4 regions of the Arthrobacter sp. CAN_A212 genome follow, and region 2 is predicted to be linked to each of the others. Evidence: predicted binding sites of a transcription regulator. Region 2 holds the regulator's gene; each other region holds the start of a gene.

Region 1 (7,151 bases), on a different contig from region 2:
ACCCTCCGGCAGCGGAAAATCGACGCTGCTGGGAGTGCTCCTTGGGTTTTTGCCGCTCAGTGCCGGCAGCTACCTCATCAATGGTGAACCGACCGGCAGCGCTGAACCGACCGGCAGTGGAGAGCCGGGCGGGGCCCGTGCGCCACGGATCGCGTGGTGCCCGCAGGAGGCGCACCTGTTCCAGTCCAGCGTCCGGGCCAATCTGGCCCTGGCGCGGGATTCGACGGCGTCACCGTCCGACGCTGACCTTTATGCGGCCCTGGACCGTTCCGGATTGGGGGACTTCGTCAGGACGCTACCGGCGGGGCTGGACACGCAGGTCGGCCCGGGTGGAACCTGGCTGTCCGGTGGGCAGATGCAGCGCCTCGCCGTCGGCCGCGCCCTGCTGACCCAGGCCGACGTCGTGCTGCTCGACGAACCCACCGCGCACCTGGACCCGGCGGCCGCCCGCGAACTGCTGACCGATCTGCGCCGGGGTCTGGCGGACAAATTCGTGGTGATGGTGACCCACAGCCGGGACGAGGCATCGCGGTGTGAGACGGAGCTTGAGCTGACGAGTCAGGGAACGCTCGCGGCGGTCGCTCGCTAAGCGCTGCGCCGGGGAACAGCAGGTCTGCCGCGAGGTGATCGGCGGACACTGAACCGCGCTGTCCGGGGGCTTTGGCTCAAATAGCCCGCCCTACCTAGCCCGCCCTGACAATGGCCAGTTCGTCCCATTCCGTGGTGTACCGGGGGGAGGAATAGCGGCGGCTCATCGTCCAGTCGGCCGGGGCGCTGATGCCGGCCCGTCCCAGTCCGATGCTGGTGGCCCCGTACCGGTCGGTTACCTGGCCCAGCAGTGCCCCGATGTTGCGTCGCTCGTGCACCGACACGAACGTATCGAACTGCGGTTGATAGCCGGCGGGGGAGAGATCGGTGAGCATCACGCCCGCCCGCGCATAGGGCGCGCCCTCGACCAACTGCCCGTCAAGGGCACCGACGGCGGCGCGGGTCAGTAGCACCGGATCTGCTGTCGGAGCGGCCAGCCGGAGCGCGACCGAGGGAAAGGAGGAGGCGGTGTGGTGGAACGGCGACGTCCCCGCGAAGACCGTCATGCTCTTGGCCAGCTGGTTCGCCCGGGACAGGCGGATGGCGGCTGACTGGGCATAGAGGCTCATCACCTGCTGCATGCCCTCGAGCGTGGTGACCGGCGTCGAGAAAGACCGCGAGAAGATCATCTGCCGTTTGTCCGCGCGCTCCGTTTCCAGCTCGATGCAGGGGATCCCGCGCAACTCCAGAATGGTCCGCTGCATCAGCACCGAAAACTTGCGCCGCATCAGCACCGGATCCGCGGCGCGCAGGTCGGCGATCGTGAAGACCCCGATCGCGTTGAGCCGCTTCCCGAGCCTCCCCGCGATCCCCCAGATGCCGGTCACCGGCACCCGGGACATGATGTGATCGATATGGGCGTCGGGCATGAGGTCCAGGCTGCACACCCCACCCATTGCGGCGTTCTGTTTCGCCACCCGGTTGGCGAACTTGGCGAGCGTCTTGGTGGGGGCAATCCCGACGCACACCGGAAGGCCCGTATGCAGGGCCATCGCCGTCCGGATGGCTGTCCCCTGCTCCTGCAACGCCCGCGGCGACCCCGCCAGTCCCAGGAACGACTCATCGATCGAATACACCTCCTGCCACGCGGCAAAACGTCCCATCAGCTCCATCGCCCGGGCGCTCAGGTCGCCGTACAGCTCGTAGTTGCTGGACCGCTGGATCATCCCCCACCCGGGTGCCTGCGCCGCGATCTTGAACCAGGGCTCACCGAGGGGGATGCCCAGCGCCTTCGCCTCGTTGGAGCGTGCCACCACGCAGCCGTCGTTGTTGGACAGGACGACGACGGGAACGCCCGCCAGCCGGGGATCGAAGACCCGCTCGCAGCTGACGTAAAAGCTATTGACATCCACCAGCGCTATCCGGGATGTCCCGGTCCATCCCGCCGCCGCGGCCGAGGGGTGGTGGCCCGGGGTGGCACGCGTGGGACGTTCACCCATGGTGGTGCCTAAACGTAGTGGAGGCAGCGGGTCACGACACCCCACACCGTGAGGTCGGAGAGTTCAGCCACCGTGATGTCGGGGTAGTCCCGGTTGTCGGCTTTGAGAATGACGCCGGCGGTACCGAGGTGCAACCGCTTGATCGTCAGTTCGCCGTCGAGGATCGCCACCACCACCGAGCCGTGGAGGGGAGTGAGGGAGCGGTCAACGATCAGTTCGTCCCCGTCGTTGATGCCAGCACCGGACATGCTGTCCCCGGAGACCCGCACGATGAATGTGCACGTGGTGTCCTTGATGAGGTGCTTGTTGAGGTCGATCCCGCCGTCGTAATAGTCCTGGGCGGGCGACGGGAAACCGGCCGGAACGGAGACCGGGCTGACCTCGGTGAGCTGCCCGGGCGGGGTTCCCTGCAAAGGGGCGATCTGGGCTACAACTGTCACGACATCCCTTTAACTAGAACATATCTTCGAACGTAATCAGCGTAGCACTTGCCGGTCCCGCTGGTGCTAGATTTCACGGGGACGCGGCAACGCTACGGGGGCGACTGGCCAGCCGGGTTGTCGCCTGTAAATGAAGTAGGAAACGAGCGATGGACTGGATCTTGATCCCCGTGCTGGCAGTAGTCGCGGCGGGCTTTGGTTTTGCCGGTGGATGGGCGGCGCTCGCGGTCGACCGCAAGCGGCGCACCCCGGCCACCGCATCCACACCCGTGGTGGAGCCCGCCGAGGCGCCGCGGGAAAGGGAAGCCGATTGGGCGGTGTACTGGCAGAAGGACAACATCTGGGTACTGACCAACACCGGTTCCGCCAAGGCCACGGGGGTGGATGTGCAGTTCGAGCAGTTCACGGTCGACTCCTCGCACCTGCGGAGCACCATGCAGACCTCGGGGGAAGCCACCTTCAGCGGGTACCTGCGGGGCAAGAAGCCGGCGGTCCTGATTTCCTGGACTACCGAGGACAACGAGCAGCGCGGGCCGTTCCGCCGTGCCATTCCCCTGCAGGGCAACCGCCGCTGGCAGGACTGGTGACGCCAGCCGCCGTCGGGCTCACCTGGGGTCGAGTACCCGGCCGACAATCCAGGCGTGTTTGCCCACCTGGCGGCGGCGGGTAAAGCCGCAGTCCTCGAACAGTTCGACGGTGGCACTGAACAGGAAGTGGCCGTGCGCGGTCCGGCCGGCAGTGACCTCGGGAATCGCTTCCACCAGGCCGCCGCGCCGCCGGGCGATCAGGTCCAGGGCACCCTCAAGTGCCGTCCTGGCAATACCTTGCCCCCGGTGCTTCTTGTCGACGTAGAAGCAGGTGATCCGCCAGTCCGGGACCGGTGGCTCGGCCTTGAGATACTCCCGCTGGTGTTTGATCCGGGTCAGCTCACGGGGACTGCCAAACTGGCACCAGCCCTGCGCGGCGCCGTCATCGTCGAAGACCAGCGCCGCGTGCGCGCGGTCCAAGAACACCCGTTCCCTTTAGCCTCGCGGTGGTCGAGGCCACGTTCGGCACCTTCCGGATGGAACCCGGCGCACCAGCAGCCGCCAAACACGCCGTTGTTGCGTTCCATCAGTTCGGCGAAGGCGTCCCAGGTCGAAGCGTCGAGCGGACGGACGGTGTGCGGCATGATCAGCTCACTTTCACTCGAAGCGGGAGGGGTCACCCATCCCGTGCCGGACCACCTCAGCGACGCCGCTGGAGTAATCAATGACGGTGGTCGGCTCGGCACCGCAGTCCCCGGAGTCGATGACGGCGTCCACCTGGTGGTCGAGCTCTTCCTTGATTTCCCAGCCCTGTGTCAGGGGCGTTTCCTGGTCGGGGAGCAGCAGGGTGCTCGACAGCAGCGGTTCGTCCAGCTCGGCGAGGAGCGCCTGCACCATCCGGTGGTCCGGAATACGGACGCCCACGGTCTTCTTCTTGGGGTGCAGCAGCCGGCGTGGCACTTCCTTGGTGGCGGGCAGGATGAACGTGTAACTCCCCGGCGTCACCGCCTTGATGCTGCGGAACACGTCATTGTCGATGTGCACAAACTGTCCCAGCTGGGAGAAATCCTTGCAGACCAGGGTGAAATGGTGCTTGCTGTCGAGCTTCCGGATGGACCTGATGCGATCCAGTGCGTCCTTGTTCCCCAGCTGTGCGCCCAGTGCGTAACAGGAGTCGGTGGGGTACGCGATCAGCCCGCCGGACCGGATGACGTCGACAATCTGGGCAATCGCGCGCGGCTGCGGATCCTGCGGGTGTACATCGAAAAATTTGGCCATGCGAAGAGCATACGTCGAGCAGCGGCTCTGGGGTCCTATCCCGCGGTGCGCTGGGAGAGCAAACCCGCGAGGGTTTCGTCCCCGGGCGTCGCCCGCTTCTCGTGCTCGCCGGCACGGGGCAAATGACTGTGAGATAACGCGGAAGTAACGCGGTGGGGGATACCTTGGCGGTGCCCCAGAAGATTGTGCGTCAGGTGATTGCCCGGGACCCTATCCCCATGGCTTGATCCCGAAAAGGTTATTCCCCGGAATGCTTTATCGCCCAGCACCCCAAAGGTAGAGTGCCACAATGATTGAATCTGAGTCCTCCGGCAGCCGCTCCCGCGGACAGGAGCCGGAAACCACCGGTCGTTTCATCGTCGTCTTCGCCGACGCGGAACAGGATGCACCAGGTTTCCTGAGGTCCGCAGGGATGGCCAGCATCGCCGACTCCCGCGAGTTCGGGTCCCGTGCAGCGACCCCGGACCAGACCGAGGGCGCAGCTGCCACAGTGTTCTCCCGGCTGGGCGTGGCAGTGGTGTCGGCCGATCCGCAGCAGGCACGGGCGCTGCGCTCCTTTTCCGAGGAGGGCACGATCGCTTCGGTATCGCCCGAGCTGATCCACCATGTGCTGACCGAGTCGCCCGGGGAACCTTCCACACTGTTCCAGGACTCTGGCGAACTGACCTGGGGTCTCCAGGCGGTAGCCGCCGACACCTCGCCGTGGAGTGGAGCGGGCATCCGGGTGGCGGTCCTGGACACGGGCTTCGACTCCAGCCATCCTGATTTCGCCGGACGACAAATCACCACCGAATCGTTCGTACCGGGGGAAACCTCCCAGGACGGCCACGGCCATGGGACCCACTGCATCGGCACGTCCTGTGGACCGCGGTCGCCGGAGGAGGGCCCGGCGTACGGGGTCGCATTCGAAGCGGATATTTTCGCCGGGAAGGTCCTGGGAGATTCGGGGTCGGGCAGCGACGGTGGCATCATCGCCGGCATCGACTGGGCGATGGCCAACGAGTGTGCAGTGATCTCCATGTCCCTCGGAGCCGACATCGCGCAGGTCCACCCGCCCTACACAGCGGTCGGCCGGCGGGCACTGGATCAGGGGTCACTGATCATCGCGGCGGCCGGAAACAACGCCGACCGGCGGCAGAACGACTACGGATTTGTGGGCGCTCCAGCCAACAGTCCGTTCATCCTGGCGGTCGGAGCGTTGGACCAGCAGCTTGAGATGGCGTTCTTCTCGGCCCGGACGTTACCGGTCCGCGGGGGACAGGTGGACGTGGCCGGCCCCGGATTCCAGGTGTACTCGTCCTGGCTGATGCCAGGGAGGTACCGGAGCATCAGCGGGACGTCGATGGCGACGCCGCACGCGGCCGGCGTCGCCGCGCTCTGGGCTCAGGCTACGGGCTACCGGGGGCGGGAACTGTGGTCGGCGCTGGCGCAGGAGAGCCAGCGCCTCCTGCTGCCCTCCGTCGACGTCGGTTCAGGCCTCGTGTTGGCGCCGCAGGACTAGCTACGACTGAAGGAGGACAGGTGAACTTCACTGTCACCGTGCGGGACTCGCACCGGTCCGAAATCCAGGAGGTCGCTGAACGGTTGCGGTCCTGCGGGCTGGAGATCGATCGGGTCCTGGAAACCGTCGGCATGATCACCGGTTCCGCACCGGACGACCGCCGGTCGGAGTTGGAGGCTGTCGAGGGAGTGTCCTCAGTGGACGGGGAGGTACGGTTCGTGCTGCCTCCGCCGGACAGCGACATCCAGTAGCTCCGACCTGCCCGGCAGCAAGACCAGCCAGCTGCCGCGCTAGGGACCGTTCCCGTCGGCGGTTGTCCCCGTCTTGCCGCCGACGTCGTCGAGCACCGTCTGTGCCTGCCGGTCCACCAACCCGGTGAACAGTTGCTGGGCCGCGCCGAAGGTGATGGCCCAGGCGACAATCTGGGCCGGATTGTCCAGGTCGCTGAGGCCCGGGACAAACCCGCCGCGCATCAGCTGCAGGCCCAGGACCGCGGTCAGCGCACCCGCCGGCAGCTTGAGGATGGCGAGGGCGATGGGCAGTCCGTACGGCGTGGAAGTCCCGCGCACGTGCCGGAGCGAAGCGGCACCGGAAACCGCTGCCGCAATCAGCCCGAACGCTTCAATGAAGAAGACGTCCCACGGTCGGGGGCGCTCGCCGGTGGGGCAGACAGATTCCCCGGCAGGCTCGAAGCACAACCGCAGTTCCTCGGGGCGGAACCAGCCGGCGACGGCGAGCGCCGCGGCGAGGATTGCCAGGACCAGGGCACCCATGAAGAGCACGTTGCGGAAGCTGCGGACGCGGGAAAACTCCTCCCGGGATTCCAGGCAGGACGCCCTGAACGCGGCCACTAACGTCATCCGCCCCGACTCGTCCAGAGGGGCTGCTGCTGCGGCCTTCACCACCTTTTCGACGGCGACCCGGTGCGGATCCAGCCGGGGCAGGTGCTGCCGGGCGTGGGCCTGGATGCCGGGCAGCTGCGACTGGACGTAACTCAGCGGTGCCCTGAGCAGCAGCGCCACCTGCGCGGCATCCAGCTGGCTGAGGACCCGTTCCACCACCGCCCCGTTGAAGGAGGTCTGGATGGCGGGTGACCGTTCGGATGCCACGTCTGTGGCCGCGTTCAGATGCCACAGAATTGCGCGATCGAGGGCTGTCTTCGCGCTGGCCTGGCCCGAACTCAGCCCGACGGGCGGGTCCGTCAGACTGACCCATTCGGCGAGGGTCCTCAGCTGGGCGGCGGTGGTGATCGACTGTTCCCGCCAGGTGCGGTTGGTTGGCGGTCCCAGTGGGGGTGGCATGAGTGGTTGGGAGGAGCTGGGCTCGGACATGACTCCACCTACTCAAAGGACGGGTGCAGGCTGACACGGTAGCCGGG
Region 2 (7,151 bases):
CAGGCGGACTGCCTGACCATCGACGACGTCAACAGCTGGCAGCAGTTCAAGAATGGGTGATTCGGTAAAGGGGCTCATCAGGTGTTGGGACTCTTTCGTAGCTGTCGGATGTCTTCAGGATCAGATGTCGGTGAGGGTCAGCAGGTAGGCGCCGAGCAGGGCCATTCCGGCAAGCACCCAGAAGCTGATGATCAGGAACTTGGGCAATTCCTGCGCCCGGAAGGAGATGGCCCCACCGATCAGCAGGCCAGCAAGTCCCATCAGCACTATGCTCCACATGGCTAACGGAGCCCTGCTGTCCAGTTCGACAGCAGGGCCGCCCCAGCGTCACCCGACTTTTCGGGGTGGAACTGGGTGGCGCTCAGCGGACCGTTTTCGACGGCCGCAATGAACGGTCCACCATGGTCTGCCCAGGTCACCAGCGGCGGCTTCATGGCCGGCTGGGTGACGTCAAACTTCCACTGCTGCACCCCATAGGAGTGCACGAAATAGAACCGTTCGTTGTCGATCCCCTCAAAGAGGCGGGACCCGACAGGTGCCTTGACGGTATTCCAGCCCATGTGGGGGACGACGTCGGCCTGGAGCCGCTCGACGGTTCCAGGCCATTCACCCATGCCTGCGGAGCGGACACCGTGTTCGACGCCCTCGTCGAAGAGGATCTGCAGTCCGACGCAGATCCCCAGGACCGGGCGACCGCCGGCGACCCGTCGACCGATCATCCGGAGGGCATCGACGTCCTTGAGCCCCTTCATCACCGTCGCGAAGGCCCCGACGCCGGGCACGACCAGTCCGTCGGCGTTGAGCACGTCGTCGGGCTTGGCGCTGAGCGTGACGTCGGCCCCGACGTGCTCAAGGGCACGGACCGCCGATCGGATGTTCCCGGAACCGTAGTCCAGGACGGTGACACGTGGGGCACTCATAGCGCCCCCTTGGTAGACGGAATGCCCTCCACCCGTGGGTCAGGCTCCACCGCAGCCCTGAGGGCGCGGGCAAATGCCTTGAACTGGGCCTCAACGATGTGGTGCGGGTCCCTCCCGCCAAGAACGGTCATGTGCAAGCAGATCTGGGCGTGCAGGGTGATGGCCTCGAAGACGTGGCGGGTCAGCGAGCCGGTGAAGTGTCCACCGATCAGGTGGTACTCCTGGCCTGCGGGTTCGCCGGTGTGCACCAGATAGGGCCTGCCTGAGATGTCGACGACCGCGTTGGCCAGCGCCTCATCAAGGGGAACCGTCGCTTCGCCGAACCGGCGGATCCCGGCCTTGCTGCCCAGGGCCTCCCGGAGCACTTCGCCGAGGGTGATGGCTACGTCCTCGACGGTGTGGTGGACGTCAATGTGGGTATCGCCAGTGGCACGGACCGTCAGGTCGATCAGGGAGTGCTTCGCCAGGGCTGTCAGCATGTGGTCGTAGAACGGCACCGAGGTGCTGATCTCCGCTCGGCCTGTGCCGTCCAGATCCACCTGGACGAAGACCGATGATTCGCTGGTGGCCCGCTCCCGGCTCGCAGTGCGTCCGACGGTGGTTTCCACGCTCATGACTGTCCTTCGGTTGGTTCGTTTCGCTTGGTGCATAGCGGATGGGTGCTGGGTGATGCGGTGGTTCGTGTCGCCAACGCGCGATGCCGCTGGGCACGGTCTCCTACCAGTCTAGGAGACGGTCCTGCCCAGCAACGATCCCAGAGTGTCAAGGAACACTGTGGTTTCGGTCTCGGTACCGGCCGTGACCCTCAGATGGCCGGGGATGCCAACGTCACGGATCAGGACGCCCGCGTCGAGCAGGCCCTGCCAGATGCGTTGTGGATCCTCAAGACCTCCGAAGAGGACGAAGTTGGCGTCCGACGGGACCGGTGACAGTCCCAGACCCCGCAGGCTCTCGACGATCCGGTCCCGCTGCGCCTTGATGTTTTCCACATTGGCAAGCAGCTTCCCGGAGTGGGTCAGGGCGGCGTTGGCGGTCGCCTGCGTCACTGCCGAGAGGTGATATGGCAGGCGGACCAGCCGCAGCGCATCAGTAACCTCGGGTGCGGACGCCAGATAACCGAGACGGGTTCCGGCCATGGCAAAGGCCTTGCTCATGGTGCGGGACACCACGAGGCGCTCGCGGCCCTCCAGTAGGGTCAGGGCGCTGACGGTGCCGGTGTGGGCAAACTCTGCGTAGGCTTCATCGACGATCACGATCGCCTGGGCGTCCTCGCTGGCCTCATAAACGGCTTCCACGACGTCCAGCCCAAGGGCGGAACCGGTGGGATTGTTGGGCGAGCAAAGGAAAACGATGTTTGCCCCGGACTGCTGTACCTGGCGGGCAGCATCGCCGGCACTGAGATCAAACTGCCCGTTTCCTTCCCCGGCGATGTACCGGGTGCCGGTGCTGCTGGCAAGGAGCGGATACATGGAGTAGGTCGGCGGGAAGCCAATCGCGGACCGACCCGGCCCCCCGAAAGCCTGCAGAAGGTGCTGCAGCACCTCATTGGACCCGTTCGCCGCCCAGAGGTTGTCCGGAGTCAGCCCGTGGCCCAGGTACCGGGCCAGGTTGGTGCGGAGCTCGGTGAACTCCCGGTCCGGGTACCGGTTCAGGCCGCCGACCTCATGGCTGATCGCAGCGATGATTGCCTCCCGCACCTCGTCCGGGACCCCGTAGGTGTTCTCGTTGACATTCAGGAGGATCGGGACGTCCAGCTGGGGGGCACCGTAAGGGTGCTTCCCCCGGAGATCGTCGCGTAGGGGCAATCGGCTCAACCGCTCAAACTGTTCGCTCACCTCTCAAGGTTAAGCGCGGAGCCCGCCAGTACAGAATCGGGCCACCTGCAAGTCCGCGCTACCACCTGCAAGGCCACGCTGACAGGCAAGTCCATGTTGGCAGGTAAGCGCACAACCGTTGGCGCACCGCGTCGGCGGCCGAAAGCTGGCGGACCGGGTTGGCTATATTGACGGGCCGGCAGTGACCTGACGGGCCGGCAGTGAATTGCGCTGCGAGGGTGCTTCTGCGAGGGTGCTGCGGGTCACCGTCCGGACGGGATGTCCAGCTGCTGCCCAGCCTGCAGTACCGAGGTGCTGAGGCTGTTCAGTTCGACGATCTCGGCCACGACGTCGCGTGGGTCCCGCTCGGGAGCAAACTCGGTGGCCAGGTGCCAGATGGTTTCGCCGGAGGCTACGCTCACGCTGACGGTCTGGGTGAATTCACCGTGTTCGCTGGAGGCCTTCGCCGGGGAGTTGAAGAAGCCGGACAACATGAGGGCGGCTGATGCCAGCAGCACGATCGGCAGGCCGACCAACAGGAGCCTGCCGCGGCGGGTGAGCCGCAGTTTTGCGCGGCTGGTGTCACGGGCGGGGGAATCTTGGTGTGTGGTGATGACAGACATGGATACACCTCTCTGTACTCGAATCAGTCCATTCGATCCCGGCGCTGCGGCCGGGCCCGGCCAACGGGCCGGGGATCCTGTTCGACTGTAAAACCGGGTGAACCCGTTTTGTTCGAACTTATCTTCGAATTACTGCTTGTTTATTTTTAGCACTCATTGACGAACTTTGTCGAGACACGATCGAACAAATGTTTGAAAACGTGTCCTAACTCCCATACCGTTAGGGCAAGGATGATGGTTTGGTTCCAGCAGAAATCAGCACATCATCCGCCACTGACAAAATAAGCTCGGCCCCTGAAAACATCAGGATCCGCCGGGTCACCTGGATTCTTATCGAAGGGACAGCGACCGTGAAAGAGTCCGACGGACCACTGGATGAACAGACCTCCGACCTGGCTCCCACGGCCCTCCCCGCCCGTGGCCGCCCCCGGGGTCGGCAGGTGCCCAAGGGAATGACCGTCCGGCAGAAGAAAATCCTGGAGACCATCCAGCGGGCGATCGGCACCAACGGCTATCCCCCGTCCATGCGCGAGATCGGAGACACGGTGGGGCTGGCGAGCCTGTCAAGCGTCACCCACCAGCTCTCGCAGCTGGAAAGGATGGGGTACCTAAGGCGGGATCCGAAGCGGCCCCGCGCGATGGAGATCCTGCTGCCCCTCACCCTTGATCACGACCAGAAGGGCGCCGCCGCTGGGACCGCTGCGGGAGCTCCAACCGAGATCGGCGGTGCCATTGACGCTGCAATGGTTCCCATGGTCGGCCGGATTGCTGCTGGTGGGCCCGTCCTCGCGGACCAAGTGGTCGAGGACGTCATGCCGCTGCCGCGGCAGCTGGTGGGCCACGGCGACCTGTTCATGCTTCGCGTTTATGGGGACTCAATGATCGACGCGGCGATCTGCGACGGCGACTGGGTGGTGGTCCGTCGGCAGCAGGAAGCCCAGAACGGTGACATCGTGGCAGCACTGCTGGACGACGAGGCGACGGTGAAAACGTTCCGCCAGCGTGACGGCCACACCTGGCTCCTGCCGCAGAACACCCAGTACGAGCCGATCCTCGGCGATCAGGCCACCATTATGGGCAAGGTCGTCTCGGTGATGCGCGCCCTCTAGCGGGGCTCGCCAGCCAGACGCTCCAGGACCCCTAGCGCCGTCGCGCGATCGGTGGTGGACCAGAACGGGGGAAGTGCGGCACGTAGGAACGAGCCGTACCGTGCGTTGGCCAGCCTGGAGTCCAGGATCGCCACCACCCCCTTGTCTTCGGTCGCGCGGATCAGCCGTCCGGCGCCCTGGGCGAGCCGGACAGCCGCATGCGTCGCGGAAACGCTCATGAAGCCGTTGCCGCCAGCCTTGGCCACCGCCCTCGTCCGGGCTGTCATCAGGGGGTCGTCGGGCCGGGGGAACGGAATCCGGTCGATGGTCACGAGTCGGCAGGACCTGCCGGGCACGTCCACTCCCTGCCACAACGACATGGTGCCGAACAGGCAGGTGTCCGGCTCATCGGAAAACTGCTTGACCAGGGCGGACATCGAGGAGTCGCCCTGGCACAGGATGTCGAAGTCGACCCGGGGTCGCAGCGCCTCTGCCGCTTCTTCCGCGGCGCGGCGGGACGAGAACAACCCGAGTGCCCCACCCCGGGAGGCCTTGAGAAGCACCTCCAGCTCATCGAGTTGGGCCGGCGAGGTGCCACGCTCAGGCTTGGGCAGATCCTTCGCCACGTAGAGCACGCCCTGCTTCGGGTAGTCGAACGGACTGCCGACGTCGACCCCGGTCCAGGAGGGCGCAGACGCCCCGGCAAGCCCCAGCGAACCGGCGACCGGTCCGAACTCGGAACCGATGGCGAGGGTCGCCGACGTCAGCACCACCGTGTGGTCGGCGAAGAGCCCCTCCCGCAATTTCCCTGCGACGGAGAGCGGCGCAATGTTGATCGTGGCGGGCGCAGTGTCGTCAGGCTGCGAATACCCGGTACCCGGAGAGAAGGTGCTGGGCCGTGACGCCCACAGCACTTCCCCAGCGGGGGTCGCGGTGAGCAGTCGTTCACACAGTTCAAAGACCGCCATGACATGGGACTTGGCCATCTGCCGGCCACCGTCCGCCGGGGTTGGGCCATCCCCCTTCGCATCCGAGAGCACCGCGCGGCAGGCCTCACGGACCTGCGTGATGGCGGATTCCTGGTCCTCGGTGAGGCCTGCAGCCATCAGGCCGGAAGGGATGCCCTCGACCGTCGACTCGAAGAAGCGGTTCGCTGAATCCAGGGGTTCAGCGCTCACTGACAGGTGTCGGCGCGCCGCTGAGGCAGCGGCGGAGATCATGCCGGTCGAAAGCTGCCCGGAGACCGCGCCCGTGACCCTGTCATGCAGTTCGTGTGCCTCATCAATGACCACCACGTCGTACTCGGGCAGGACGGCCAGCCCTTCGAACGCGCTGATGGCCAGCATGGCGTGGTTGGTAATGACGATGTCGGCGTCCCCCGCCTTCGCCCGGGCCCGCTCGCTGAAACATTCAGCTGCAACAGGGCATTTCTGGGCTCCCAGACACTCCATGCTGCTCACCGACACCTGACGCCAGGCCTGCTCGCTGACGCCAGGGGTAAGTTCGTCGCGGTCACCCGTCTCAGTGTCCTCCGCCCATTCCCGGAGCCGGACCACCTCGCGGCCCAGCGGTGTGGCCGGGCCTGCCGCCGGGTGGGGTGCAGCGGTGTCCTCACCGAGGCTGAAGAGCGCGTCGGGGGCCCCTTCCTCAGGGAAGCCGCCGCCGGTCTTGTGCTTGCAGACGTAGTTCCCGCGGCCCTTGAGGAGGACAACGTCCACCGGGCGCGGCAGTTTGCCGTTCAACGCCTTCAGGAGCCGGGGCACATCCCGGCCGACTATCTGAGCCTGGAGGGCGAGGGTCGCCGTCGACACGATTGCTGGCTTGTCGTGGGCCAGGGCGTGGGAGATCAGCGGAATGAGGTAGGCCAGAGACTTGCCGGTACCCGTTCCCGCCTGGACCAGCAGGTGGTCGCCGGAATTGAGCGCCTCGGCGACCCGCTGCGTCATCTCGTGCTGGCCGGTGCGGTTCTCACCACCCATGGCTTCGACTGCGGCATCGAGGAGTTCCAGCGGCCCGGTGGCACCGCTCTCAGGCATGCTGGCGGAATTCCTCCAGGTCAGCGGCGAGACCCTCGCGCACCATCACGTCGAGCCGGGTTCCCGACTCCATGTGCTCGAGATTGAGGATCTCGGCGTCGGACTGGTGCAGGCGGCTCACGACGTCGCCGCGCTCATAGGGCACCAGAAGGGTCAGCTTCACACTGGGGCGGGGAATGGCGGCACTGATGGCTTCCAGGAGCTCGGGGATGCCCTGCCCGGTGCGGGCCGAGACCACCACGTGCCGTGGTTCGCGCTGACGCAGGCGCTCGATCACAAACGGATCTGCGGCGTCGGCCTTGTTCAGGACGATGATCTCGGGGACCTTGCGGGCGTCGACCTCGGCGAGGACCTCGCGGACGGCGGCGATCTGGCCCTCCGGGTCCGGGTGGGAGACATCCACGACGTGCAGGATCAGGTCGGAATCGGCGATCTCCTCCAGCGTGGACCGGAACGCTTCGACCAGCTGGGTCGGCAGCGACCTGACGAACCCGACCGTGTCGGCCAGGGTGTAGCCGAGTCCGTCGGCGGTTTCCGCCTTCCGAACCGTGGGATCGAGGGTGGCGAACAGGGCGTTCTCCACGAGCACCCCGGCGTCGGTCAGGCGGTTCAGCAGCGAGGACTTGCCTGCGTTGGTGTAACCGGCGATCGCGACCGACGGAATCTCATT
Region 3 (7,151 bases), on a different contig from region 2:
CGACAAGACCATTGCCGTCGTCGGCTCCGGGCCCGCAGGCCTGGCCGCGGCGCAGCAGCTGACCCGCACCGGTCACACGGTGGCGGTGTATGAGCGTGACGACAATATTGGTGGGCTCCTGCGCTACGGCATCCCCGACTTCAAGATGGAGAAGAGCCACCTGGAGCGGCGCCTCGAGCAGATGCGCGCCGAGGGCACCCGGTTCAGGACCGGTGTCGAGGTGGGACGCGACATCAGCTGGGACCAGCTTCGGCGCCGCTACGACGCCGTCGTGGTGGCTACCGGTGCCACTATTCCCCGTGACCTGCCGATCCCGGGGCGGGAACTGGAGGGTGTCCATTTCGCGATGGATTACCTGGTCCAGGCCAACCGGGTAAGTGCGGGCGGCGTCGTCGAGGACCAGATTCACGCGGACGGCAAGCACGTGGTGATCCTCGGGGGCGGCGACACGGGCGCTGACTGCCTGGGTACCGCCCACCGTCAGCATGCGGCATCCGTGACGACGCTCGCCATCGGGCAGCAGCCGCCGACGGACCGCGCGGCGCACCAGCCCTGGCCCACCTTCCCCACCCTGTTCGAGGTTGCCAGCGCCCACGAGGAAGGTGGCGAGCGGACCTACCTCGCCTCGACCGTCGAATTTGTGGGCGAGAATGGCAAGCTCACTGCGATCCGGGTGGCGGAGACCGAATTCGTCAACGGCCGCCGGGTGCCCAAGGCCGGCACCGAGAAGGACATCCCGGCCGACCTGGTGTTCCTGTCGCTCGGGTTCACTGGACCGGAGCCTGCAGGCCTCACCGAACAGGTGCAGGCCGACTTCGACGAGCACGGCAACATTGGCCGGGACGGTTACTACATGACCAACACGCCCGGGATTTTTGCGGCTGGCGACGCCGGCCGCGGACAGTCACTCATTGTCTGGGCCATCGCCGAGGGGCGCGCCTGCGCCGCAGCAGTGGACAAGTGGCTGATGGGGGAGACCAAACTACCGGCACCGGTGGCGCCCACCGACCGCGCTATGGCAGTGCTCTGAGTGCATCACGTCGCGGAAAGGTCACCGCGCACCCAACAACACCTACAACAACACGACTAGGCTAGGTTTCATGAGACGCGCAAAAATTGTTGCAACATTCGGCCCCGCGATTGCAAGCTATGAGAACACCGTGGCGGTGTTGAAGGCCGGTGTGGACGTTGCCCGGATGAACATGAGCCACGGCGATCACACGGTGCACAACCAGACCTACGAGTATGTACGGCAGGCTTCGGAAGAACTGGGCCGCCCGGTGGCAATCTTTGCCGACCTGCAAGGACCCAAGATCCGCCTCGGTCGTTTCGTGAACGGCCCGCATGTGCTGGCGCCCGGCGACACCTTCACCATCACCACCGAGGACGTCGAAGGCACCCAGGAGATCTGCTCCACCACCCACCTGGGACTCCCCAAGGACGTGAACGTGGGCGATTCCCTGCTGATCGACGACGGTAAGGTAGCCCTCCGGGCCACGGCCGTTGACGACACGAAGGTTGTCGCAGTGGTCACCGTGGGGGGAGCGGTGTCGAACAACAAGGGCATCAACCTGCCCGGCGTCGCAGTGAGTGTGCCGGCGATGAGCGATAAGGACGAGGCCGATCTGCGGTGGGCCATCCAGCGCGGCGTCGACATGGTGGCGCTGTCCTTCGTGCGGAACGCGTCCGACGTCGTCCGCGTCCACGAGATCATGGACGAAGAGGGACGCCGGGTACCGGTGATCGCCAAGATCGAGAAGCCCCAGGCTGTTGACGCCATCGAGGAAATCATCGACGCGTTCGACGCCATCATGGTGGCACGTGGCGACCTGGGCGTGGAGTTGCCGCTCGAAGAGGTTCCCATTGTCCAGAAGCGTGCCATCGAGTTGGCTCGCCGCTGGGCCAAGCCGGTCATCGTCGCCACCCAGGTGCTGGAGTCGATGATCGACAACCCCCGCCCCACCCGCGCCGAAGCGTCTGACTGTGCCAACGCAGTGCTGGATGGTGCCGACGCCGTCATGCTCTCGGGCGAAACCAGTGTGGGCAAGTACCCCATGGAAACTGTGCAGACGATGGCGAACATCATCGAGTCGACCGAAAAGCACGGCCTGGATCGGGTGCCGCCGCTGGGCAGCAAGCCCAAGACCCGCGGCGGGGCGATCACCCGTGCGGCGGTGGAGATCGCCGATCAGCTTGATGCGAAGTACATCTGTACCTTCACCCAGTCCGGCGATTCGGCGCGGCGCCTGTCACGGCTCCGGCCGACCAAGCCGGTGTTCGCTTTCACTCCGGTGCAGTCGACCCTGAATTCGATGGCGATGATCTGGGGTGTGCAGCCCATGCTGGTTCCCTTCGTCGAGCACACCGATCAGATGACCGCCCAGGTTGACCGGGTTCTTCTGGAACAGGGTCTCGTGGAGCCGAATGACCTGGTGGTCATCGCTGCCGGGTCGCCTCCCGGGCAGGCAGGGTCCACGAACTCGATCAAGGTGCATAAGGTCGGGGACATTGCCGACGCCGGTCAGCTGCCCGATGGCTACACTCCGAACAAGGAAAAGGTCGGCCCGTGGCCGGTCAAGAACAAGCACAAGTAGCTCGGTAGCACAGCAGAAGGGCCCCGCTGGTTTTCACCGGCGGGGCCCTTCTGCTGTGCTGATATGTTTTGTGGCAGTGCTGTGGGTCAGTTGACCTGGTTGATGATGGTCTCGGCGACCTCGCGCATGCTGAGGCGGCGGTCCATCGAGGTCTTCTGGATCCAGCGGAAGGCCTCGGGCTCGGTGAGTCCCATCTTGGTGGTCAGCAGGCTCTTGGCACGCTCCACGAGCTTGCGGGTGGCGAACTGTTCCTGCAGATCGGAGACTTCGTGCTCCAGTGCCTTGATCTCCTCATGGCGGGAGAGGGCAATCTCGATGGCGGGCATCAGGTCAGCGGGGGTGAACGGTTTGACGACGTACGCCATCGCGCCGGCGTCGCGGGCTCGTTCCACCAGCTCTTTCTGGCTGAAAGCGGTCAGCAGGACCACGGGGGCGATGCGTGCCTTGACGATCTGTTCTGCGGCGGTGATGCCGTCCATGACAGGCATTTTCACGTCCATCAGGACCAGATCGGGCTTGTGCTCTTTGGCGAGCTGGACGGCCTTCTCGCCGTTGTCAGCTTCGGCGACGACGTCGTACCCTTCGCCGCGGAGAATCTCCACAATGTCCAGGCGGATGAGGGTCTCATCCTCGGCAACAATCACGCGCCGCGCAACACCCGAGACGTTCGACTCGTTGGATTCAGACACAGCAGGCTCCTTGTTCAATTCCATCATTTGCCCGGCCGGGCAGCGCCCGTTGCCGGTTCACTGAAACAGCCTATCGGCATGTAGAGTAGTTTCGCGCACTGACGATGACTTGAGTACTTCATCTGGCTTTGATCGGGTCTCTCACGGGTCCTGTCTCGGGTCTTTGTCGGAGCGCACGTTGGCCCGAATGGCGGAATTGGCAGACGCGCTGCACTCAAAATGCAGTATCGAAAGATGTGTGGGTTCAAGTCCCACTTCGGGCACAGTGTTTCCCCTTGTCAGAGGCTGTTTCGCTCTCTGACTGTGCACAAACCGGCTCAGATGGTGAACAGGGTGTGCCTGTGTCGGTGGGTGGGTTGCAGTTTCCCTGTGGCGGTTCGGCTCCTTCCTTTCTTGAAGCCCTTGTTGGGCTTTCTTACTACTTCATGGGGGAGTGGCGGCGAAGGTACATGACTTTGGTGAAAGTTTTTCACCGAATCTCCTTTGTGCCGTTCTGATCAAGTCATCACCGTTGGGCGGAGAGGCCGGAGTGCAACTTGGCCCTTTCCCGGCGCCTTGCGCCTGGGCTGCCGTGACAGCATGACGCCGGTAGTCCTGTTGCTCTGCTAAGAAGCTACTGCTTTCGCTGACGACACCACGGCGCTCCTAAAGGCTTGCCACGTTCGTGGAGTTTGGCCGCACAACGGGTGCCGCTTTGCGCACCGCCTATCCAGCGTAAAAACGAGCAAGGTCAAGAGACACTGCTTACAGCTCATCCGGCGCAGCAGTGGTAACGGAGCCGACCCATACCCAGCCCTCACGTTGGGTCTTGATTCCTGGTTCGAAGAAGGACACCTTGACGGCTGTTTTCGTCCACGCCGTCGCGTGTCCCTTCACCCGGTAAGCCTTTGACGGGTATCGAATCCACACGTGCACCCGCCGGGGTGCAGGGAACTCGTGGACCGGGTTGGACGGTAAATCCAGTTCCGTTTCCGTGAGCATCACCGGTTCCTCCCGCATCACCAGTTCCTCAATCCACCCGTCTAATAGCCGGTCATAGTAATTTCTGTACCGCTGATTTTGACCCACGGCGTTGCCGCCACTCTGCTAACTCTCAGAAACGGAAAATAGACTTTGTAACGAGCCGAGTCAATCGAGAGTCCTCTGCTCACCGTGCGGGTGTCCTAGAAGCTCCCCCCAGTTTTCTAGGGCACCGGCACCACCACGTTAAAGCCCATCACCGACAGTCACTCAGCCCCAGCGATCCGGCGTAGCTGCCACCCGTCAGTATGTGGATCTGAGCTGATATCGACCTCCAGGGTCGGGGAGACCGGCCCGGCTTGAGCTTGGAACCGCCACACACGCTTGGTGATGAGACTGCCCTGCCCATTCACAGGGGTATTCCCTGGCTCCCACCAGCTTCGGGAACTAGACCAGCTCACCGGTTCCCCGACCGCCTGCCAGATCCGGCCACGCCACCGCATCGCCAGCGGAGCGCCGCTGCTGTGAAACCTCACGTCCACCGGTTCGTTGACCGTCCGTGGCCTAGCTTCCGTGGTTTGTGCTGTCATGTGCGCGCCGCCCTTCGCCCTGTGATCCGTCATGCCGTCCAGAGTTGAAATTAGAACACATGTTCGATTTATGGGAGCCCTTAGAGGTGCGGCAGAATGAGCCGTATGTGCGGACGCTTCGTGGTCACCGGGAATCCGGAGGTCAGTCGATAGGTAGACCGTTCCCGAGTGCCGATACGATGCGACAATGGCACCCTTCAGTAATCCCAGCCCAGAGCATGGCACGGTGACAAAACCGGTCCGACTACGCAATCTATTTCTTTGGCTTGGGCTTACAACGATTGCCATCGCCGTTCTGATTGGTGCTTTTGCCTTCATCCTCAGGGGTCAATTTCTGCCGTGGACTTTAGAACAGTCCCTCACGGCTATGGAACTGCAACAAGTCGTGCAGTCAGCTGTAACTACCGCTGCGGCGTTGGGCCTCGGGATCACCCTCTATCTGTCGTTTCGACGCCAGAAGACGACTGACGAGGGTCACTTAACCACGCTTGAGTTGCTTCGCCTGCACCGGGATCAGCACCGATCAGACAGCATCACCAAATTGCGTGACAGGTACGTGAGCGCGGCAGACCAGCTTGGAAGCGAATCTCGACCCATACGTCTTGCTGGTATCTACGCGTTAGCTTCTCTCGCTGATGATTGGAGCGAAGAACGCAACGTCAAAGAGCGCCAAGTGTGCATCGATCTCCTGACCACCTATCTCGCGCTCGGTGCGAACGATACAGACACAGTTGAATCGCAAGGCCCTGAATGGGAGACGATCTGGAGCACTATCTTCGATCGCTCCGTATTAGAACGGAACAATCCGGGCTGGCCGGGGGCTGACGTGCGCATCAGGAATGTGGGGTTGAAGAGCAGGCTCAGTGGGCTTCGGTTCGATTATGGATTATTGAGTTTTTCAGGCTCTCCTGTCAGGGCGATGGAGTTTGACGGGTGTGATTTCCAGGCCACGGAAGTGCTGTTCGACTCGTATGACCGAGGAGGCGTGTTGTCCTTCCGTAACTGCCGCTTTTCCGGGGGAATGATTAACTTCTGTTGGCAATCCGACTTGGACGCCGCGGGTGCGTATGAAGACCTAAGAATCCACTTCTTCAACTGCAACTTTGAGGGAACTCAAGTCCTTTTCAACGGCAGCGGCGACATGGGTGGATACATGTTTCAGCACTGTCGGTTCAGCGCAACGTCACCAAGTTTTCGAGGGGAGTCCCCGGAACCGCAGGCGATAGGTTTCATTCAAATGAATTATTGCGAGTTCAGCAGCGACCCCTTGCGTGAACTCTCGCTTGACGGAACCGACATCATCGAAATAGGCGGCTTCGACGAGGACCATCCAACTGTGGCTGCGATGGCATCGAAGTACAACTCGTCCAAAGACAAACTGCACTAAGAGAGGCGAACGCATCCTAATCTGAAGTGCTAAGCGGTTGCACAGCCGGTCCGGGTTCTGTGAGGCAACAACCCACTGTTTGTAGCGTTCGTTCGATTCGATCAATCCAGAGTGACCCAAACCGTTCGCAAACGATGGATACAGAGACACCGGTGAGTGAGACGCTACGCGCTGATAGATGTGAATCGCCGAATCAGTGGTCGGGTTCCCGCCGGTTTAGGTGTTAGCCACGCCTCAAAGTTGGGCTATGGGGTCTGGCCTGTCGAGTCAGCGGAACGCTCGGCTGATCGCGCTCCCAGTCCGGAACATGGTGATCCACACGATGAATTTCTGAATGGGACGCAGCGGCGATGCGACGAGACTCCGCCAACCCTGGCGTTTAGACCATGATTTAGTGATCTGGACCTGGGTGCCGCCAGTCGTGTTCATCAGGGTGAATTCTGTCAGGACCGAGCTACTTTCAGGAGCATCGGGGTACGCGATTCTCCATGCGATGCGCTTCGGCTGGTGCGCGGTGACGAGTTCAATGCTGCGGCAACGGAACCGGGGCTTCACTTTCACCGGCTTCCCATCCGGACGACCTATGGGCGCAAGGCCCTGCCAGACGATTCCGGGCGTCCTGTCCTGGCCTGTGTGATCGATGGAGCCGACACTCATCTCCCAATCGGGAACATGGGTTGGGTCTGCTAGGAATTCCCACACCTTCTCCATCGGTGCAGGAACGAACGTCTCCGTCGACCCTGACACCCACCCCTTCACCTTTGCCGGTTTAGGCGCAGTTCTCCCCGCGGGGAAGTCGGACTGGTCAAGATGTCCGAGCACATCGAGGGGGGTCGTGCCTAGGCGGTCAAGGATGTCGGCGATCAGACCGCTCGGCTCTGCGACGAGCTCTCGGAGGACTGCGGCGGCGTCGCCATTCTTGTCTTTGCCA
Region 4 (7,151 bases), on a different contig from region 2:
TCGCCTTCGCTGCGGCCACGCGGCGAACTGGTGCCGCGGGTATTGAAGCGAAGTACTGCGATGTCCGCCAGCGCCGGAAGCCTGAAAGATGCCTTCCGGAACACGTGCGAGTCCATGAATCCGCCAGCGGTGGGCAGCGGATGCATGGTCACCAGTGTGGCCAGCGGCGGCCGGTCCACCGGTTCGGCGAACTCGCCCACCAGCGTCAACCCGTCGGAAGTCCGCAATTCAATGTCCGTGCGGATTGCGGGGAGCACCGTGGATGCCCTGATGTCCATCGGAGAGTCAGAATCGGTGAAGTCATAGCTGGAAGGCGTCGAAGTCATCGTTTCAGTCTAGGGGAACACGGGATAGCCCCGCGGTATCCGGAGCGGCCCTGCGCCGTCGTCGGCTCAGTACTTGTAGCTTCGGGTCCGCCAACAGTTCACGTGCCAGTGGCGCCGGCCAGCCAGCCCCGCGGCAGCGCCGAACAGTGAGTCTTCCTGCCAGACCACCAGGTGTGCGAGGCCGGATGGAATCACCCGGTGGCAGCCCGGACATACATAGTCCTTGGCAGCGTTGCGCTCGGTGATCCGGCGCACCGACCACTCGCCGTCGGGCGCGCTTTCGTGGGTCGGAATGCCAGCCCGCGCCCGCTCAAGATCGATCTCGGGCACCGGGCCGGTCTTGCGCCCGGGCTGAGCTGTTGGCTTCCCGGGACGACGGGGACGGTTGGAACGCGGCATAGACCTAGTCTGCCCGATGAATCGGATCGAATAAGACGAGATATTCTGACCCACCTCAGCGACGCGCCCGCGACGGTCTCCGAACCTTCCGAAACTGCCGACATCACGACGAGCGGCTGGGTCTGGGGCTGCTTGCCTACATCGTCTGAATAGTGCTCGCGGCCCGACAGGCCGCAGTAGCCGCCGAGCACCAGCCACCTTCCGGCACTCCCTGCCTTAGTTTCGGGGGCAGGGGTTCTCTGCGCATTGTGGGACGATTTAGGTACCCCCAAACCACTCAGCGAATTGGATGGCAATACGTGCGTTTAGTTGTAGCCCAGTGCTCAGTCGATTACATCGGCCGCCTCCGGGCCCACCTGCCCTTGGCCACCCGACTGCTGATGGTCAAGGCCGACGGGTCAGTATTGGTCCACTCCGACGGCGGCTCTTACAAGCCCCTCAACTGGATGAGCCCGCCAGCCACCCTGCGCATTGTCACTCCCGACGAGGCGGACACCGAGCTGGGTGTCACCGAAGTGTGGAACGTGCAGCATGCCAAGACCGACGACCGCCTGGTAATCAATATTCATGAGCTCATTCACGAGACTTCGCATGATCTGGGAGTGGATCCCGGCCTGGTCAAGGACGGCGTTGAGGCAGATCTGCAGCGCCTTCTGGCTGAGCAGATCCATCTCGCTGGCGCCGGTTTTACGCTGATTCGCCGTGAGTACATGACCGCCATCGGGCCCGTGGATATCCTTGCCCGTGATGCCTCAGGAGCCACTGTGGCCATTGAGCTCAAGCGCCGGGGCGACATCGATGGTGTTGAACAGCTGACCAGGTACCTCGAACTCCTTAATCGGGATCCCCTGATGTCTCCGGTCAGGGGAATCTTTGCGGCACAGCAGATCAAACCACAGGCACGCGTGCTGGCCCTGGATCGGGGTATCGACTGCCTGACGTTGGATTACGACATGATGCGTGGGGTAGACGACGTCGAGTCACGCCTCTTCTAGCCTGACCCTTGAGGCGGCTATCAGATGCCGATGATCGGGTGTAGATAACCGGATATCGGGTGCCAACCTTTCGTTCGAAACTTTGTTCGAGAGGTTTGTCCACATAGCCCTTTGTTCCGCAGGAATGTCGGTGGTGTTTGGGACAATAGAGGTATGGACGGCAGCGCAGCTCCATCACCGAAACGGAGGGGAATCCCCTCCCGGGTGACGGCTGCGCGGGGAGCCTCGGGTGCTTGTCGTGAACCTGAGCGCGGCCGACTCTCTGGTGCTGCGGACGGCATTCCTGTCGATTCTTCTTCTGCTACGTCTGCCGGTGCTGCTCCGACGAGCAACACTCCTGTGAGCACCCTTGCCGGGGCTGGCCGTAAGCGTTCCACCCGGGCCCTGGTCGAAGCGCTGAACTCCCTGAAACCGGCGGTGGATGCGGTGGGGTTGATTGATCAGTTGCGGGAGTTGGAGGATCTGAAGTCGGCGATTGCTGGGGTACAGGCCCGGATCACGGTTGCGATCGACGTCGCTGAACGCGACACCCAAACCCTCGCCGGGGTACCCGCCGCCGAACAGGGCAAAGGGGTGGGGGCGCAGGTCGCGTTGGCGCGGCGTGAATCCCCGTCCCGCGGCAGCCGGCTCCTCGGCTTGGCTCGGGCGCTGGTGACGGAGATGCCCCACACACTAGCCGCCCTCCACACGGGGCAGTTGAATGAGTGGCGGGCCACCCTGTTAGTGAAAGAGACCGCGTGCCTCAGCAGTGTTGACCGTGCTGCCGTGGATGAAGAGCTATCAGCTGATACGGGTAGGTTCACCGGGTGTGGGGATAAGGCGGTCGTCGCCGCGGCGAAGGCAGCCGCGTACCGCCGGGATCCCCGGTCGGTGGTGAACCGTGCCGCCCACGCTGCGACGGAGCGGTGTGTGAGTATCCGGCCAGCACCAGACACCATGGCCTACCTGACAGCGTTGCTCCCGGTGAAGGAAGCCGTCGCCACCTACGCCGTGTTGACTCGTCACGCTGACACGGTCCGGGGTGCTGGTGACCCCAGGTCCCGGGGTCAGGTGATGGCCGATACCCTCGTCGAACGCGTCACCGGGGTCCCCGGGGGTATCAGCCGGGTCGAGTTGCAGCTCATCATGACCGACCGTGCCCTCTTCCAGGGCGACAGCGAACCAGCACGGATCCCCGGCTACGGCATCGTCCCCTCCAGCTGGGCACGCAACCTCCTTCAGGCAGAGACACCGACCAGCCCACGGACACCAACAGGCCCGGGCATTCTAGAAGGCTCAGGCACACCAACAGGCCAGCGTCCCACCACAACCGAACCGGGTGCTGAGCCAGCAATCAGCCAGGGCGGTCCAACCAGCCCAGCAATCGGTCGGGCAGATTCGGCCGGGGCAGGGCCAGCTGGCGGCACTGGCACTGGCACTGGCCGGAAGGATCCAAGCGACTCCGCCGCACACCGTGCTTTCGACGTCTGGTTACGTCGTCTTTACACGGCCCCATCGAGCGGGGATTTGGTGGCGATGGATTCCACGGCCCGGCTCTTCACGAAAGCGCAACGCCGGTTTATTACTGCCCGGGATGACACCTGCCGGACCCCGTACTGCGACGCACCGATCCGCCACATCGACCACATCATCCCGTGGCATCGGGGCGGGCCGACATCGATCACGAATGGGGCTGGACTCTGCGAAGCGTGCAACCACACCAAAGAACACCCCGGCTGGACTGTAGCCCCCGCACCCGGACCGAGACATCAGCTCAAATCCACCACCCCCACCGGCCACACCTACCACTCCACCGCACCACCCCTACCCGGCAACGCGATAATCGAACGTCAACAGGTCAGGGCTGCGGGAATCTTCAGGACTATGGAAATTTTCAGGACTATGGAACAGGTCAGGACTGTGAAGCAGGACAGGTCGCGACCCTAAGCACCGAGAAAGGACCTTGCGCTCGGAAAGCCACAGCACAAGGTCATCCACGCGACCAACCCGCGAGCTGCGCATAGAATCAGGCTATGGTCAGCAACGAGATTCCTGGACGCTCCACTGTGCGTTACATTCGTGGACGCATCATCACCGAGGCCGGAATCATTGATGACGGGGTGCTGGCTGTCGACGGCGATCGCATTTCGTTCGCCGGCCCAGCTGCCGCATTCGATGGCGGATCCGCACCGGCGGATCGGGAATTCCCGCCGGGCAGTATCCTCCTACCCGGACTCGTGGACACCCACTGTCACGGAGCCAACGGCGGGGACTTCGCCAATGCTGATGTAAGTGCCGCGCGCCGGGCGGTCGACTTCCTCCACCGCAGCGGCACCACCACCGTCCTGGCGAGCACCATGACCGCTCCGCGGCAAGACTTGATCAATGCGCTTGCGGTCCTGGCCGGGCTGGCAGAGGAAGGGGTCATCGCGGGCATCCACGCGGAAGGACCGTTTGTCTCGGTCGCACGCTGCGGCGCCCAAAACCCCGACTACATTTCCGACCCTGAACCCGACTATGTGGCAGACCTGATCGAAGCGGCACAGGGCAGGCTCAAGACCATGACCTACGCGCCGGAGCTGCCTGGAGCGGATGCACTGGTCGATATCCTGACCACCCACGGGATCACCCCGTCCCTCGGCCACACCGATGCCGACGCCGACACCGCTGCAGCGTCGCTGTCACTCGCCTGGGAGGAAATGGAGTCATCCGGGTTCGACGGCTACAGCATGCGACCCACCGTCACACACCTCTTCAATGGGATGCCGCCACTGCACCACCGCTCCCCCGGGCCGGTAGCCGCCTGCCTCAGGGCAGCGAAAGCGGGGACTGCCGTCGTCGAACTGATCGCTGACAACGCTCACCTGGATCCCCAAACGGTCCTGACTGTTTTCGACCTCGTGGGGTCGGAGAACATCACGTTGGTGACCGATTCAATGGCCGCGGCGGGTCTCCCCGACGGCAACTACCATCTGGGCTCCTCCGCTGTGACAGTCGCCAATGGCGTAGCTACCCTTGACCGCACCGGATCCCTCGCCGGCGGTACGGCAGTTCTGCTTGATGTGGTGCGCCGCACCGTTGACGCCGGTGTACCCCTCAAAGATGCGGTGGCCTCCGCGACCGCGGTCCCCGCCAACGTCCTCGGACTCGCCGATGAAATCGGCAGCCTCCGGCTGGGCCTGCGCGCCGATGCCGTGGTGGTGACCGCCGACCTTGCATTGCTGGCCGTGCTCCGGGAAGGCGTCTGGCTGGAACCGTTCTAACAGCATGCCTACCCGTTACCTTTTGCTAATTTCCCAGAATTTGCACGAAATCTCCGTTGACCAGCACAGGCCATTATGTGATGCTTATTTCAGTCTTTGTGTACGTGTGAAGCATGCTCGCAAGACGATGTTGCGAGCGTGTGACTTCCCACCGGAACCGAAATACAAGAGGTGCCGATAGGTTGTTTCCGTGGAGTGACCCCGGGACTACATGCAGTGTGTAGGACTGAACATTTCATTATGGAGGAGAAACAAATGGCACAGGGCACTGTGAAATGGTTTAACGCTGAAAAGGGCTTCGGCTTCATCACCCCGGACGACTCCGACGGCGATGTTTTTGTACATTACTCTGAGATCCAGACCGGTGGATTCAAGACTCTTGACGAAAACCAGCGCGTTCAGTTCGAAATCGGTCAGGGCGCCAAGGGCCCCCAGGCTACCGGCGTCACCGCCCTGTAGCGTCCGATCGGTCGTCTCAGCAGTCGACCGGTTCTTTATAGGTAGGGCCCCCACGGATCACCGTGGGGGCCCTACCTATATGTGGATCTCAGCGCCAGGTACCTATCCCGACAACCGGTCCCGCCTCCAGCCACGAGGACAGGCCCGCGTAGACGTCGAACTTCATCGCCAGCAACACTTCCTGGCCCTCGTAGTCCAGCGTGACCACTATCGCGCCGGGCTGGATCCGGCGTTTCTCAGCCTCAGTGGGCTGACGCCATCCCTTAAGCTCCAGCGAACTGCGTAGATAACGGTAGCGGGGACGAGGACTCAAGGATGCCATCTGAAGCCATTCAAGATGCAGGTCCGTATAACGACAAACCCCCATCTGCCATCCCTGGGGAGGGAAGCAGATGGAGGCGTCAAAGGTTCCGAGCGCTCCGCGCAGCTGAAGCCGGCGAAGACCGAAAGCCATGATGGCAAGCACCAGCAGCAGAAAGATCGCTGCGAGCGTGATGAAGGCTATACCTAGACCGTCCATCACCGGTGCTGTCAGCGAGTCTCCGCGGACACATTGCCGCCGATCTTCGCGTTGTCAGCGACAATGACTACCCGGTTGCTGTCGACAGAGAAGAACCCTCCGTCAACCGTTACCAATAGCCGTTCACCGGAGACGGGCTCAATGGCCATTTCGCCTTCAGCCAGGATGGCGAGCATCGGAGCATGCCCGGGCAGGATACCGATTTCGCCGTCGCTGGTGCGAGCCCTGACCATGGTCGCCGCGCCGGACCAGACAAAATGGTCCGCCGCGACGATTTCTACTTCGAGTTCAGCCATGAACGTTACTTTCCGGTCTGCTCTTGGATCTTGGCCCACTGGCGCTCGACGTCGTCGAGTCCGCCAATGTTGAAGAACGCCTGCTCAGCAATATGGTCAAGGTCGCCGTTGGCGATGGCGTTGAAGCCCTCGATGGTGTCCTTGATGCTCACGGTGGAGCCTTCGACTCCGGTGAACTGCTTAGCCGTGTAGGTGTTCTGCGACAGGAACTGCTGGATACGGCGTGCCCGCGAAACAACAATCTTGTCTTCTTCGGAGAGCTCGTCAACACCGAGGATGGCGATGATGTCCTGCAGTTCCTTGTTCTTCTGGAGGATCTGCTTGACACGCACTGCAGTGTTGTAGTGATCGTGTCCGATGTACTGGGGATCGAGAATTCGCGACGTCGAAGTCAGCGGGTCGATCGCCGGGTACAGACCACGTGAAGCAATTTCACGCGACAGCTCGGTGGTGGCATCAAGGTGGGCGAAGGTTGCTGCCGGTGCCGGGTCGGTGTAGTCATCAGCAGGTACGTAGACGGCCTGCATTGACGTGATCGAGTGGCCCTTGGTCGAGGTGATGCGCTCCTGGAGGAGTCCCATCTCATCGGCAAGGTTCGGCTGGTAGCCCACTGCCGAAGGCATCCGGCCGAGGAGGGTCGATACCTCGGAACCTGCCTGGGTGAAGCGGAAGATGTTGTCAACGAACAACAGCACGTCCTGCTTCTGGACATCCCTGAAGTACTCGGCCATGGTCAGGGCCGACAGGGCAACCCGGAGGCGCGTTCCTGGTGGCTCATCCATCTGGCCGAACACCAACGCGGTGTCCTTCAGGACGCCCGCCTCTTCCATTTCAACCCAGAGGTCGTTTCCTTCACGGGTCCGCTCGCCAACACCGGCGAATACCGAGGTACCACCGAAGTTACGGGCAACACG

Evidence for each region. Region 2 encodes LexA, which represses DNA repair genes until DNA is damaged. Its sites were predicted from a motif close to TCGAACANNTGTTCGA; they were not measured.
Region 1: a site for LexA is predicted at 2,482-2,497, ahead of IWX64_RS09245 (LexA family protein). Genes of this name have one in related genera too.
Region 3: a site for LexA is predicted at 4,885-4,900, ahead of IWX64_RS17305 (DUF6504 family protein). Genes of this name have one in related genera too.
Region 4: a site for LexA is predicted at 1,795-1,810, ahead of IWX64_RS03535 (DUF222 domain-containing protein). Genes of this name have one in related genera too.

What each region holds. Positions count from the first base shown of each region.
Region 1 covers NZ_JADOUT010000010.1:32,148-39,298, forward strand. Annotated here, with positions in the region: gene cydD (thiol reductant ABC exporter subunit CydD) at 1-589, shown strand, start outside; gene IWX64_RS09240 (Y-family DNA polymerase) at 684-2,027, opposite strand; gene IWX64_RS09245 (LexA family protein) at 2,036-2,467, opposite strand; gene IWX64_RS09250 (hypothetical protein) at 2,617-3,054, shown strand; gene IWX64_RS09255 (GNAT family N-acetyltransferase) at 3,073-3,480, opposite strand; gene IWX64_RS09260 (L-threonylcarbamoyladenylate synthase) at 3,652-4,272, opposite strand; gene IWX64_RS09265 (S8 family serine peptidase) at 4,562-5,773, shown strand; gene IWX64_RS09270 (hypothetical protein) at 5,794-6,024, shown strand; gene IWX64_RS09275 (hypothetical protein) at 6,064-7,104, opposite strand; gene IWX64_RS09280 (AfsR/SARP family transcriptional regulator) at 7,113-7,151, opposite strand, start outside.
Region 2 covers NZ_JADOUT010000005.1:43,822-50,972, forward strand. Annotated here, with positions in the region: gene priA (bifunctional 1-(5-phosphoribosyl)-5-((5-phosphoribosylamino)methylideneamino)imidazole-4-carboxamide isomerase/phosphoribosylanthranilate isomerase PriA) at 1-78, opposite strand, end outside; gene IWX64_RS06130 (hypothetical protein) at 121-261, opposite strand; gene hisH (imidazole glycerol phosphate synthase subunit HisH) at 282-920, opposite strand; gene hisB (imidazoleglycerol-phosphate dehydratase HisB) at 917-1,534, opposite strand; gene IWX64_RS06145 (histidinol-phosphate transaminase) at 1,646-2,755, opposite strand; gene IWX64_RS06150 (LysM peptidoglycan-binding domain-containing protein) at 2,998-3,357, opposite strand; gene lexA (transcriptional repressor LexA) at 3,810-4,466, shown strand; gene IWX64_RS06160 (ATP-dependent DNA helicase) at 4,463-6,481, opposite strand; gene hflX (GTPase HflX) at 6,474-7,151, opposite strand, start outside.
Region 3 covers NZ_JADOUT010000016.1:507-7,657, reverse strand. Annotated here, with positions in the region: gene IWX64_RS12250 (glutamate synthase subunit beta) at 1-1,030, shown strand, start outside; gene pyk (pyruvate kinase) at 1,101-2,594, shown strand; gene IWX64_RS12240 (ANTAR domain-containing response regulator) at 2,681-3,307, opposite strand; tRNA gene IWX64_RS12235 (tRNA-Leu) at 3,465-3,546, shown strand; gene IWX64_RS12230 (hypothetical protein) at 4,028-4,282, opposite strand; gene IWX64_RS17305 (DUF6504 family protein) at 4,510-4,833, opposite strand; gene IWX64_RS12225 (hypothetical protein) at 5,021-6,220, shown strand; gene IWX64_RS12220 (Clp protease N-terminal domain-containing protein) at 6,488-7,151, opposite strand, start outside.
Region 4 covers NZ_JADOUT010000002.1:194,858-202,008, reverse strand. Annotated here, with positions in the region: gene IWX64_RS03550 (alpha/beta hydrolase) at 1-326, opposite strand, end outside; gene IWX64_RS03545 (hypothetical protein) at 393-725, opposite strand; gene nucS (endonuclease NucS) at 1,025-1,720, shown strand; gene IWX64_RS03535 (DUF222 domain-containing protein) at 1,874-3,646, shown strand; gene IWX64_RS03530 (N-acetylglucosamine-6-phosphate deacetylase) at 3,733-4,962, shown strand; gene IWX64_RS03525 (cold-shock protein) at 5,218-5,421, shown strand; gene IWX64_RS03520 (DUF2550 domain-containing protein) at 5,510-5,941, opposite strand; gene IWX64_RS03515 (F0F1 ATP synthase subunit epsilon) at 5,953-6,237, opposite strand; gene atpD (F0F1 ATP synthase subunit beta) at 6,243-7,151, opposite strand, start outside.